4 regions of the Peribacillus sp. P4_D6 genome follow, and region 1 is predicted to be linked to each of the others. Evidence: riboswitches for the same ligand, from Rfam matches in the RefSeq annotation. Region 1 holds a riboswitch; each other region holds the start of a gene.

What was found. A riboswitch is a leader RNA that binds a small molecule or an ion and turns the genes downstream of it on or off. The one in region 1 is predicted to bind S-adenosylmethionine.
Region 2: linked by a shared signal. The riboswitch ahead of AC1DVB_RS23910 (Na+/H+ antiporter NhaC family protein) and the one ahead of AC1DVB_RS07420 (methionine ABC transporter ATP-binding protein) in region 1 are both predicted to bind S-adenosylmethionine.
Region 3: linked by a shared signal. The riboswitch ahead of AC1DVB_RS20635 (YezD family protein) and the one ahead of AC1DVB_RS07420 (methionine ABC transporter ATP-binding protein) in region 1 are both predicted to bind S-adenosylmethionine.
Region 4: linked by a shared signal. The riboswitch ahead of AC1DVB_RS24155 (bifunctional homocysteine S-methyltransferase/methylenetetrahydrofolate reductase) and the one ahead of AC1DVB_RS07420 (methionine ABC transporter ATP-binding protein) in region 1 are both predicted to bind S-adenosylmethionine.

Annotation. Positions count from the first base shown of each region.
Region 1 is NZ_JBFUIQ010000014.1:60,829-64,039, forward strand. Features, by position in the region: gene AC1DVB_RS07410 (MetQ/NlpA family ABC transporter substrate-binding protein) at 1-229, opposite strand, end outside; gene AC1DVB_RS07415 (methionine ABC transporter permease) at 251-901, opposite strand; gene AC1DVB_RS07420 (methionine ABC transporter ATP-binding protein) at 923-1,939, opposite strand; SAM riboswitch class I at 2,302-2,413, opposite strand; gene AC1DVB_RS07425 (GNAT family N-acetyltransferase) at 2,556-3,029, opposite strand; gene AC1DVB_RS07430 (nuclear transport factor 2 family protein) at 3,097-3,211, opposite strand, start outside.
Region 2 is NZ_JBFUIQ010000158.1:655-3,865, forward strand. Features, by position in the region: partial or broken gene AC1DVB_RS23895 (formimidoylglutamase) at 1-2, shown strand, start outside; gene AC1DVB_RS23900 (hypothetical protein) at 326-481, shown strand; gene AC1DVB_RS23905 (SOS response-associated peptidase) at 541-1,212, shown strand; SAM riboswitch class I at 1,547-1,654, shown strand; gene AC1DVB_RS23910 (Na+/H+ antiporter NhaC family protein) at 1,845-3,161, shown strand.
Region 3 is NZ_JBFUIQ010000098.1:10,488-13,698, forward strand. Features, by position in the region: gene sat (sulfate adenylyltransferase) at 1-233, opposite strand, end outside; gene AC1DVB_RS20630 (phosphoadenylyl-sulfate reductase) at 286-1,002, opposite strand; gene AC1DVB_RS20635 (YezD family protein) at 1,172-1,315, opposite strand; SAM riboswitch class I at 1,472-1,580, opposite strand; gene ssuE (NADPH-dependent FMN reductase) at 1,859-2,392, opposite strand; gene AC1DVB_RS20645 (TetR/AcrR family transcriptional regulator) at 2,572-3,162, opposite strand.
Region 4 is NZ_JBFUIQ010000164.1:1,339-4,549, forward strand. Features, by position in the region: gene AC1DVB_RS24150 (MOSC domain-containing protein) at 278-928, shown strand; SAM riboswitch class I at 1,040-1,138, shown strand; gene AC1DVB_RS24155 (bifunctional homocysteine S-methyltransferase/methylenetetrahydrofolate reductase) at 1,242-3,089, shown strand; partial or broken gene metH (methionine synthase) at 3,082-3,211, shown strand, end outside.

The sequences.
Region 1 (3,211 bases):
ACGCAAGGTTCGGTTGGATATAATCATTGAAAGTGACCAGTTCGATATTAAGTCCTTCCTCTTTCGCCAAGTCGACAATGTATTCCCATGTTCTCGTATCCCCGCTGCTGACACCGACTTTCACAGTTTTCACATCATCCGAACTCCCTGATGCACCCTCATCGTTCCCGCATGCTGCAGCCACGATGGCCAATGCCAATACCATGATCGTTAATAAGATTTTTTTCATTTTTCCTGCCTCCTGTTCGTTTTATCTTCTTCTTATTTTTCTTGAAACAAAGTTCCCGGTGGATTGCAATAATTGAACGATGATCACGAGCGCCGCCACTGTGACGATCATCGTCATCGTATCGAACCTTTGGTAACCGTAAGCCAAGGCTAAATCCCCGACCCCGCCTGCACCGACAGCACCTGCCATCGCCGTAGATCCAACAAGCCCGATTGTCGCTGTTGTAAATGTCAGGATTAACGAACTAAGTCCCTCGGGAATCAAAAAGCGGTAAATGATTTGCCATGTTGTCGCCCCCATCGCCTGAGCTGCCTCGATGATCCCTTTGTCCACTTCCAACAGCGAGTTTTCCACAAGCCGGGCAATATAAGGAGCCGCGTAAAAGATTAGCGGAACAATGGCCGCATTCGTTCCGATCGCACTGCCGACAATCATTCTTGTAAACGGAATGAGTGCTACAAGCAAGATGATGAAAGGAACGGACCGCAGGATATTGATGATCGGATTCAATACATTAAAAATCCATTTATTCTCCAGGATGTGACCCTTTCTTGTAATGACAAGCAGGATACCGAGCGGAAGCCCAATCAATCCGGAAAATATCAATGAGATGGCTACCATATAAAGTGTGTCACCGAAAGCTGTCGACAGCTGCTCTGCCGTTATTTCCATACCCCAAAGCGTATTACCCATTTATACTTGCACCTCCTGGACGAGAATCCCCTCATCTTTAATATATTGATAAGCCTTGTCGACCTCATTTTTGCTCCCTGTCACTTCGATGATCAAATTCCCGAAAGGCGTTTCCTGGATTTCAGAAATATTGGCTGATAAGACACTTAAATGAACATCATATTTCTTCGAGATGGTTGAAAGTAAAGGAGTACCCGAAGTAGTTCCAATAAAATTAATTTTCCAAATAATCGGGATATGGGACCCTATGCTTTTTAAGAAACTTTGTGGAATTTCGTCATGTATGACCGTTCTCACGAAGTTTTTTGCAATATCCGTTTGCGGCTTGGCAAAAACTTCGAAAACCGAACCTTGTTCAACGACGCAGCCGCCCTCCATGACCGCTACCTTATTGCAAATTTCCCGAATGACAGACATCTCATGAGTGATTAGCAGGATGGTGATATTGTATTCTTTATTAATTTTTTTTAAGAGCTGCAGAACTGCACTCGTTGTTTGTGGATCCAATGCCGACGTAGCTTCATCACACAATAAGATCGATGGATTCGTAGCCAATGCCCTCGCAATGCCGATCCGCTGCTTTTGCCCGCCGGATAATTGTTCCGGATAACTCTTTGCTTTGCTCGATAAGCCAACGAACTCCAATAGCTCGCCTACCCGGTTTTTGATTTCCTTAGCCGGAGTTCCCGATAATACCAGCGGCATGGCAATATTATCAAAAACAGTCTTTGAGTTTAGTAAGTTGAAATGCTGAAAGATCATCCCGATTTTTTTCTTTTCTGCCCGTAATTCCTTCGGGCTTAATTTGGTTAAATCCTTGCCCCCAACAATCACCGAACCATCTGAAGGATGTTCAAGCAAATTGACCAACCTGATCAACGTACTCTTTCCGGCCCCGCTATAACCGACTACCCCGAATATATCCCCCTTTTCCACTGTCAAATCAATGCCCTTCAAAGCCTCGACAGTCTGTTTCTTTGTTTGATAAACCTTCTTAACATCCTGAAACTCAATCATCCAATCTCCCCCCATGCTGTTTATTTGTACGAATTCCTTATCCAGAGAGAAGAGCTTTGCAACGTTTCATAATGATAGGGTTACATTTTCGAAATTCACGAGTAAAACTGCAAAATTCACGAGTAAATGCACCAAATTCACGAGTAATTACGTGAAACTCACGAGTAACTGCGCCAAACTCACGAGTAATTACACCAAACTCACGATTATTGCGCGAAACTCATGAGTAATGCACCCATTCTCCAAATAACCATATACATTTTGAATAAACAAAAGAGGCCTCTTCCGTCATCAGACAGAAGAGGCCTCTTTTAGACATAAAAAAGAGTAAACTCTTAAATTAATTATCTAAGAAAAGCTCCTTCTTATCTTTCAAACTTTCGTCCGTTGGAATTAGCACAGTATTTTTACAAAAGTAAAAACCCGCTGCCGAGGTATCATAGGGCCAAGTCCCTCCACATCTCTTGATAAGAATTAACGTTATATTTAATTATGTCCTTCACTATATATTCTAATTTCGCTAAAGTCAACCATATTTTTCATCGCGATAAATAGTTTCATAGTATAGTGAATCGATACTTTTTTTATTATATCAATATATTTTATATTTCTACTTTTATAATGATTTGCTCATTCTCCATACAGGGTATTTTTCATTTTCTTCCCTTATCTTCACCATGCCTGAATTCGTATATAAAGAAATCGCCCTTTGATTATCCGGAGAAACCCTTAAGTGATATTCGGATACATTAAATTGCCTGAAAAAGTTTTCTGCGTAGCGGACCAATTCCTTGCCAAGGCCTTTACTGCGGTATTCGGGAATAAGATAAAATAGATTCACATAGCCAATTTCAGTTCCTTCGTACTCCCGAATTTGAAGTTCCATTTGTCCAATCGGTTCTTGGTCCTTTTCAATGATCACCTGTCCATCCGGAAATTTGCGGACCCTTTCTTCCATTCGTTGCAGATAGGCATGTTCATATCCAAAACCCGCATCAGTTCCAAAACTTACAATAAAGGAATCTTTCCGGAATTTAATGATAGTATCTTTATCTTTGTCCGTATCAATGGTACGAAAGATCAACTTCATCCATCCTTATCATTTTAGTGAAATAGTTTTCAAGCAGGGAAAACTTTCTTTTTCATAAATAAAAGTCTTAAAAGGGCCCTTTTGTTTTTGTGCCTTGATGAAAAAACATCTGCCATCTTCCATTCGCACATTTCCAGATTGAACTTCTTAAGGTATGTTCCAGCTTATCTTCATCAAAAATC
Region 2 (3,211 bases), on a different contig from region 1:
AATGGACATGGGATGGCGGCAAATCCAATTCGGTCTTCCCAGAAAGAGCGTTTCTTTTCGTATCGACTGTTGGGGCTTTCCTTAATGTTATCTTCAATATTGAAGCGAAAAACCTTTAAAGCCCCCAGACTGTCCATGAATCATTCATGGACAGTTTTTTGCGCCTCCTTCACAAGGATTCATGGTCCTTGGCATTGCTTCGTTCGACTAACCATTTAAAGTATAAAGGCATGTGAATTTTCCATGCCTCTGCTAAGTTCAATACTGATACTTGTGGGTTTTTGGTTTATAATAACAACCATCTAGCCTTTTGAGGAGGGATTCCATGAATGAATATAAAGTAACGGTCAGGAATGGCAGTACCTTAATTTTGTCGGAAATCATTAAAGCTGAAGATGAAAGAGAAGTCCTTGGCACTCTTTTGATTTCCAGCGAATTATTTAATCAACCATTTACTGATATCAGGATTTTAGAAAGCTGATTTGTGCCTGCCCATTCCATTTGATACACTGTAATAAATCTTAATACGGTGGCGATATTATGTGTGGACGTTTCACTCTTTTCACTGACATAGAAGAAATAAAAGAACGGTTTGATATCCAAGGGTCATTTGATGAGGAATACCAATTCAGCTACAATATTGCTCCCTCCCAATCCGTGCTCTCCGTCATTAATGACGGGGTAAGGAACCGACTTGGATATCTTCGGTGGGGACTCATTCCTTTCTGGGCAAAAGACGAAAAAGCGGGCTACAAAATGATCAATGCCAGAGCGGAAACCATTGCTGAGAAAGCAAGCTTCAGGAATGCGTATAAGAAGAAGAGATGCTTGATAATCGCTGACTCTTTTTATGAATGGAAGAAGACACCAGAAAGAAAAATACCGATGCGGATAAAACTGAAGAATCATGCTCCATTTGGAATGGCCGGTCTCTGGGAATCCTGGAAATCTCCTGAAGGCATCAGCATCTATTCGTGCTCTGTTATAACAACTGTGCCAAATGAGCTAATGACCAGCATTCATGACCGCATGCCTGTCATCCTAAAACCAGAAGATGAAAAAGATTGGTTGAATCCTTCCATTAATGATCCTGCATATCTGCAACAGTATTTAAAATCATTCGATTCGGAACAGATGGAAGCATTTGAAGTATCGAATGATGTGAACTCGACTAAAAATAATTCACCTAACCTAATCCAACAAATTTGCTGAGAGGTCATTATACCTCTCAGAATGTAGACAACTCGATGAAGATCGAGTTTGTCTGCATTTTTTTTATGGTTTTTACAATTTGACGTCGCCTCAAGGCACTCGCTTTTCCCCCAGGAGTCTCGCACACCCGCTCCAATCAACTTAGATCTCTTTATAAACAGTAAGGAGTGCATGTGAAACACTTTAAAAATTAACCCTTGCGAAAATAGACAAAATGCTGTACTGTTATATTTGCTTTTCAAAACGACTTTCGATGTCACGAACTCAGGCAAGTTTCCAGCGTGGTACTTTTCTGGCAGGCATCGTAATTTTTAAATAATTATATAATGTAATCTTCTTATCAAGAGAGACGGAGGGACTGGCCCGAAGATGTCTCGGCAGCGGACTTAAATGGAGTGCTGTGCCAAATCCAGCAGGCTGATTTTCGCCTGAAAGATAAGGAGGGTGTTTTTTATAAATTAAAAGACCTCTTCTTGTTATTAAATAGAAGGGGTCTTTTTTTATGCCAGTTTTTTGCTACAGCTCCATGACTGGAAAATCAGGTAGGTTCAAATTGGAGTTATTTGCGAAAACTGTTAATAGAATAAGAGCTGTGACACATGTCGCGGGAAAAATAAAAAGAGGTGTACATCATGAGTGCAAACAATAAAGGGAATCCATGGGCATTGATCCCATTTGTCGTATTTTTAATTTTATTTATTGGATCCGGAATCATCACTAAAGATTTTTATTCATTTCCGGTGATTGTAGCGATTTCCATTGCATCGGCAGCTGCATTGGCGATGAATCGGAAAGAGACATTCAATGAAAAGGTTGATATCTTCTGTAAAGGTGCCGGGGACGCCAATATTATGTTAATGGTTATCATTTTCCTTTTGGCCGGCGCTTTTGCCGAAGTTGCCAATGGCATGGGGGCAGTTGAATCAACCGTGAATCTTGCCTTAGCTGTTTTCCCCCAAAATCTATTAATGGTGGGGATTTTCATCATCRCATGTTTTATTTCTCTATCCATGGGGACAAGCATGGGAACGATCGTTGCCCTGGCACCTATCGGGGTAGGGATTAGTGAACAAACTGATATTTCACTTGCCCTTTCAATGGCAGCCGTTATTGGTGGTGCGATGTTTGGGGATAACCTTTCATTCATTTCAGATACGACAATCGCTGCTGTCCGAACTCAGGGAACGAAAATGAAKGATAAGTTTAAAGTGAATTTTTTCATCGTTTTACCTGCAGCCATCATCACATGTGCCATCCTAGGAATTTTAACGATGGGTGAACAGGCTGACATTTCCCAACAGTCTTATGATTGGGTGAAGATTCTTCCGTATCTTTGCGTATTGGTCACTGCATTGGCAGGAGTCAATGTGTTCTTGGTCCTTTCCATAGGAATCGTATTTGCCGGAATCATCGGCTTGGCTGATGGTAGTTATCAACCGTTGGGTATCATTCAAAAAGTTGGAGAAGGAATGGCGGGAATGTATGAAATCTCCTTCCTTGCCATTTTAATTGCAGGTATGGTAGCTGTAATCAAACATAATGGTGGCATTGACTATTTACTCCACCTAGTGACACGAAATAGCAAATCGAAAAAAGGGGCGGAATTCAGCATTGCGGGGCTTGTTGGTTTAACGAACCTTTCAACGGCAAATAACACGATTTCGATTATCATTGCCGGGCCACTTGCCAAAAATATTTCTGAAAAATATGGGATTGATCCGCGAAAATCGGCGAGCGTCCTTGACATTTTTGCATGTTGTATCCAAGGGTTGATCCCATATGGAGCACAACTGCTTGTTGCAGCAGGGGTAGCAAAAATTTCTCCGTTAAGCATCTTGCCGTATTCATATTACCCAATCCTGATTGGACTTTGTGGCATCATTGCCATCCTGATTGGTTTTCCACGGTTTCAGCCGGGAAATGATGAAATGAAGAAACGTACCTCTTAAAAAGAGAATATAATAAGAAAACACCCTGAATCACTGGATGCAGGGTGTTT
Region 3 (3,211 bases), on a different contig from region 1:
GTAATCGGGATGCTCCATACATGTCCGCTGCTTAGCCTCATATCCTTTACCACTGTCTCATAGTCACTTTTTGTAAAGAATCCTTTAATCGGGCTGTAGGCACCAGTCCCTATCAATTCAAGATCGCTYAAAGCAATTTCATCGATTTCGATTGACTTCGTTATTTTACTAAAATCATATTTTGGTTCCCAAAGATCGATTAATGTTCCTCCGTGCGGTAAACTGATTGTCATGCTAATTTCCCCCTATGGTTTCTATTTATTTATGCCTATAATTTCTATTTATTTAAGATAAATGCAATCCGCATTCCGTTTTTTGAGCCCCTTGCCAACGGCCTGAGCGTAAATCATCTGCATTGAAGGCAGGTGCAGTACACGTTTTACATCCAATGCTCGGATATCCATTATCATGCAGGACATTATATGGAAGTCCATTTTTGTGGGCATAGCGCCAAACATCTTTCCATGTCCAATGTATGAGCGGGCATATTTTAACTGATTTGAACTTATTATCCTTATTGATATACTCGGTCTTAGCCCTTGTTTCGGATTGCTCCCTCCGCAGTCCCGAAAGCCAGGCTGTTGCCGATGAAAGCACATCTGTAAGCGGAACGATTTTACGGATGTTACAGCACTTATTGGAATCACTAAGCCATAATTCATCGCCATATTCCGCCGCTTGTTCCTCAAGCGTCAAGTCAGGTTTCTTCATTTCGATCAAAAGCTTCGGATATCGCTTCTTCACTTCCTCGATCAATTGGTAAGTTTCCTCAAAATGAACATCTGTATCTAGGAAAACTATTTTTGCCGAAGGATTGACCTTCGCCAATAAATCCGTAAGCACGATGCCTTCAATACCAAAACTGCAAGCATAAATCAGTTTGTCTCCATAATGGTCATTCGCCCATTGCAGTACTTCCAAAGCACCTTTTGTCTCAGTGTCTTGAGGAAATACAGGGAAGTCCCCTGTATTGAAATTTTCATAGTTTATTAATGCAGCCAACTTTGTAGCCCCCTCTAAAAACTTGCTGTATCAGGTTAGAGTAACTGTTGATCAATTCCCGTTGTAATATCCCCCGGGTTATTTGAATCTAGGAAAAAGAGACGAATCTAACCAATACTCTCTTTATATCAGTTAAACCCGCCTCTAGTTTTTCTAGTCAGCAGATACCTTATTTAATTCTTAGTTTTTCATTTCTCTCCATTTGAATGATTTTACCATCCTGGACAATAAGTGTAATGGATCCATATTTCATTGAATTAAGCATTTCTTGAAGTCGTTCAAAAATTTCTTCAAGCTGATTCTCTTTATTCAAACCAGTTCCTCCTTTAAGAAAACCCGCGAATATTTTATTTTAAATTTTTTAGATTTATATAATTCCATACAACCTTACATTGTTATGGTCTGCCTAATATTTTCACAAAAAACAAAAATCTTTCCATGATGGAAAGATCGCAAGGTAAATATCTTTACCTTATCTTCCAAAATGATCAACATTTTGTTGGAGTTAGCACCTTGCATCCATCATGCAGGTTGCCGGACTTCAAAGGGCCAATTCCCTCCGTCGCTCTGGATAAGTTTTATTATTTTAAATATTAACATATATTTAATCCTTGTCAATGGAGTTTTCTTATAAAATAACTTGGTTTAATATTATGGATGAACTGTTATTTTTATACACACTATTCAATTTATGATTTTATGTGCATATAAATACGAAAATAGACTCGTCTTTTTAGATAAAATCTCCAAAAAAATGAGTCTATTTTCATTAATAGGCCAATTATTGACGCGTGTTATTCTATAAAAATTTCTAAGGTTCCAGTCTCTTTAAGAAGGAATTAATTTATTGAAGTCATTAATTTCTTAACTGTATCGCTTCTACAAATTCTTGAACCTGACTCTGGACGCGATCAATTAGATGCAAATCATTGATCGGATTTTCTGGATTCTGTTTATCTATTTCCTTATCAACAAAATAAATCCCCTGCAGCGGCTCGCCTTTTAATATTGAAATTAATGGTTTAAGCGCATAGTCAATCGCCAATAGATGCCTGTTACTTCCACCAATCATGATTGGCAACACCGGCTTACCCTTAAAAGCACCTTCTGGCAGCAAATCAATCAATGCTTTCAATACACCTGTATAAGAAGCCTTATATACCGGTGAACCTATAACGACTCCTCTGGCTGCTTGAATTCTCTCTGAAAGCTTTGAGATATCCTCGCTATTATATTTCCCTTGGAATAAATCATCTGCTGAGAAATCCGGAATCGAGAAATAAGCTGTAGTAAATCCTGCATTTTCGACTAATGATTGAATATGTTTTAGTGAAATGTCCGTTCTTGATGGAATAGCCGGACTTCCTGATAAAATTACGATATCGCTCATTTGATACCCTCCAATGTTACAAGATTTCCAGATATAATTTTCTTAAAGCATTTCGTGAAGTATACATTTATCGTAATTGTCTGAAAAATATAAGTCAAATCTTACACTCTGGACATCTACTCTGAATGAAAAAAAGGTCATATTTACGGCTTGATGCTCATGCCCTAAATATGACCGTTTCAATATGTATGATTTTGTTTCCCATGAATACCATATACCAAAAGTTGAGCAATGCTCTTAATTCGTTCAGAAGTAAAATATGGCTCCTTTTTTTGTTGATGGATCTCATAATGTGTAGATAAAGCCAATGTGAAAGAAATGATCCCAACATTAAATAAAATAATATCAGAGATATATTGTATCTCTCCGCTATCTATTCTCTTCTGTATTTCAATATGCCTGGCATTTGGCTTGAAAATCTGATCTACATATTGCTTTGAAATATCTTGATCGAATTGTGTTTCCCTAAATAATATCGAAAACTGTTCTTTATTTTCAAGAATTTTTTTTATCATGGTAGTAACATGATTCTCCACTAGATCATCCGTGGATAGATGGCTAGTCCCATCTTCAGATTCCTCTTTTTCATTAGGGGTAATTGTAGCCAAAAGCAAATCTTTTTTGCTGTCAAAGTATTTGTAAATAGTAGCTTCGGAAACATTGCATGCAGAGGCAATTTCATTCGTTCTTGTCATGTCAAAACCTTTAGTGGCAAAAAGAGTCCGGGCTACATTTATGATTCGTTCTTTGGTTTGCTGCCCTTTTTTCAAAAATATCAACCTTCTTTTATAAAGATAAGACCGGTTTCACCCATCTATT
Region 4 (3,211 bases), on a different contig from region 1:
TGAGGAATTCAATCGTGAAAATCAACATATAGGCGAACGGTTGTAGTTTTCGACTATATATTGTGTTCATATTCTACCATATTTAATTCTGAAATAGCAACTAAATTACTGAAACTAACCTATGAATTTTTCTGGAAATCAATGATATTTAGCCCATTAACGCCGCATATGGCTTTTTCATTTCATATACATATAAAAAGGTACTGAATAAAATGGATTTTTAGTATAATTTATACATATAGGACGATATAAATTTAATATGAATGGAAGATGCAAAATGGAAAATGGGAAAATCAAATCACTACATGCGGGGAAGCCGAAACATGAAATTTTTTCGAATATCGATATCTTTTCAGCCATGGATAAACAAGCACAGGATAATTTGAAAGTGACTAAAGCTGGCATAATCGGTGATGGTGTCGGTAATGTAAAGTTCCATGGAGGTCCTGATCGGGYTTTGTGCTTTTACCCATTTGAGCATTATTCATTATGGAATGAAAAATTCTCTAAAGAGCTGGATATCCCTGCATTCGGTGAAAATTTAACTATAGCGGGGATGAAGGAAGAAACAACATATATCGGCGATATTTATCAAATGGGCGATGTGATTGTTCAAATTAACCAAGGGAGGATACCTTGTTCAACCATTTCCCTCTTCAATCAAGAACCTAAGTTTTTGGAACTCGTGCTGAAAACGAGTTTCACTGGTTATTTTGCAAGAGTACTTCAAGAAGGAACGATAAATAAACAAAACGAGATTGTGCTGATAGATCGTCTACAAGAAAAAATTTCTGTCCATTACGCATCAGAGGTCATCCTTCATAAACGGGATGGGCTTGAAGGTGCTAAGGCTTTACTTACACTAGACTCGTTAGCGGAAGACTGGAAACAAAGGATCTTGAAGAGGGTTCAAGCAGCAAAAGATTGAATGATTTTTGCAAAAGTGAAAAAAATGTCGATCAGGTATTGAAATTGACAGACTATTAATGTAAATTAAATATAATCAAATTTTGAAATCTTATGAAAATTATATAAATGGATCTTATCGAGAGAGGTGGAGGGACTGGCCCGAAGAAACCTCAGCAACCAGCTTACGCAAAGGTGCTAAATCCAGCAAGCAGAGCTTGATAGATGAGGAGAATGTTTCAAAAACCTTCTTCTTTGAGAAGGTTTTTTTTCCTTTTCTCTCATACTCATAGAATACGACAAAAACAGGATTGTTTTTGAGAGAGGGTGTAATGATGAATTTTCGTAAAGAATTAAAAGAAAGAATGCTGGTTGGGGAAGGGGCAATGGGAACCTTGCTTTACTCTAATGGCATTGATCAATGTTATGAGGAATTAAACTGCACGAACCCAGATCAAATAGAGTCCATCCATCGAGCCTATCTGGAAGCTGGTGCAGATATCCTTCAATCGAATACATACGGAGCCAATTTCAATAAATTGAAGCGGTATGGACTTGAAGATGAAGTGAGCAGAATCAATCGCCAGGGAGTCATTCTTGCTAAAAAAGCGGCAAAAGGAAAGGCATACGTCTTCGGCACCATAGGGGCACAGCGGAGTATCAGGAAATCGGATTTAAGCATGGAAGAGATAAAACGGGGTTTTCGTGAACAGCTATACAGTCTGTTGATGGAAAATCCTGATGGGATTCTCCTGGAAACATTTTATGACCTGGAAGAACTGGAAACCGTCCTGCAAATCGTTAAAAATGAAACCGGACTTCCGATTATCGCAAATGTCTCGATGCATGAACTGGGTAATCTTCAAAATGGAATCCATTTAAATGAAGCCTTTCAAAAACTCGAGCAATTGGGTGCCGATGTGGTTGGTGTGAATTGCCGCCTTGGACCACATCATATGATTCGGGCCTTGGAAGAAGTGAGTTTGCCAAAGCAAGCATCGATTGCCATTTACCCTAACGCCAGCCTGCCGGATTATGTCGATGGGAGGCTCGTTTATAAAGCTGTACCGGAATATTTCGGTTCTAGTGCCCTGGAACTTCGTGAGCAAGGCGCCGCGATCATAGGAGGGTGCTGTGGAACGACTCCACTGCATATTCAAGCTGTAAAGCATGCAATTGGAAGTTTGGCTCCCGTGAAAGAGAAATTTACGAAATCCCGTGAAATAGAAGTAATTGAGGTGAACGATAGGGAATTGGAACTTCCCCTTTACGAAAAGGCCAAAACGGAACGGACGATTCTCGTTGAGCTTGATCCACCGAAAAAGCTAGGGATAGAGAGTTTCATGACTGGTGCTGAGGTTTTGAAAAAAGCAGGGGTCGATTCCATTACATTAGCGGATAATTCACTTGCCTCACCAAGGATATCGAATGATGCACTGGCTAATTTACTGAAGAACCAATTGAATATAAATCCGATGGTGCATATAACATGCCGTGATCGAAATTTGATTGGCCTGCAGTCACATTTAATGGGTCTGCAGACGGTARGGCTGAACGAAATATTGATCATCACCGGAGACCCTTCAAAAATTGGGGACTTCCCGGGTGCCACTTCGGTTTACGATTTATCTTCCTTTGACCTGATAAGCATGGTCAAACAATTTAATGAAGGTCTTTCCTATTCCGGTCAAAGTTTGGGTCAACGGGCAAATTTTAAAATTGCGGCAGCTTTTAATCCCAATGTGAAATATCTGGATAAAGCCGTACTGAGAATGGAAAAGAAGATTGCCTGCGGTGCTCAATCCTTTTTGACACAGCCAATTTATTCCGTAGAGCAAATCGAAGAAGTATATGAAGCGACAAAACATCTGGAAACCCCGATTTTCATCGGTATCATGCCCTTAACAAGCACCCGGAACGCCGAATTCATCCATAATGAGATCCCAGGCATCAAATTGCCTGATAATGTTAGAAGGGCCATGGCTCTAGCGGGGGATGACCCTGTAAAGTCAAGGATTGAAGGGGTGAATATCGCGCGGGAACTGGTGGACGCGGCTAGGGAAAAATTCAAGGGCATATATTTAATCACTCCATTCCTTCGCTATGAAATGACGGCGGAACTAACGAAATATATTAGAAAAGTCGATAGTAAACAGACATCAGAGGTGGCAGTACATGAATAAAAAAGCGATTCAAGATCAGTTAAATTCTAAGATTCTCCTACTTGATGGGGCGATGGGAACGATGCTACAAGCGGAGAATTTGACAGCAGACGATTTTGGCGGTGAACAATTCGAGGGCTGCA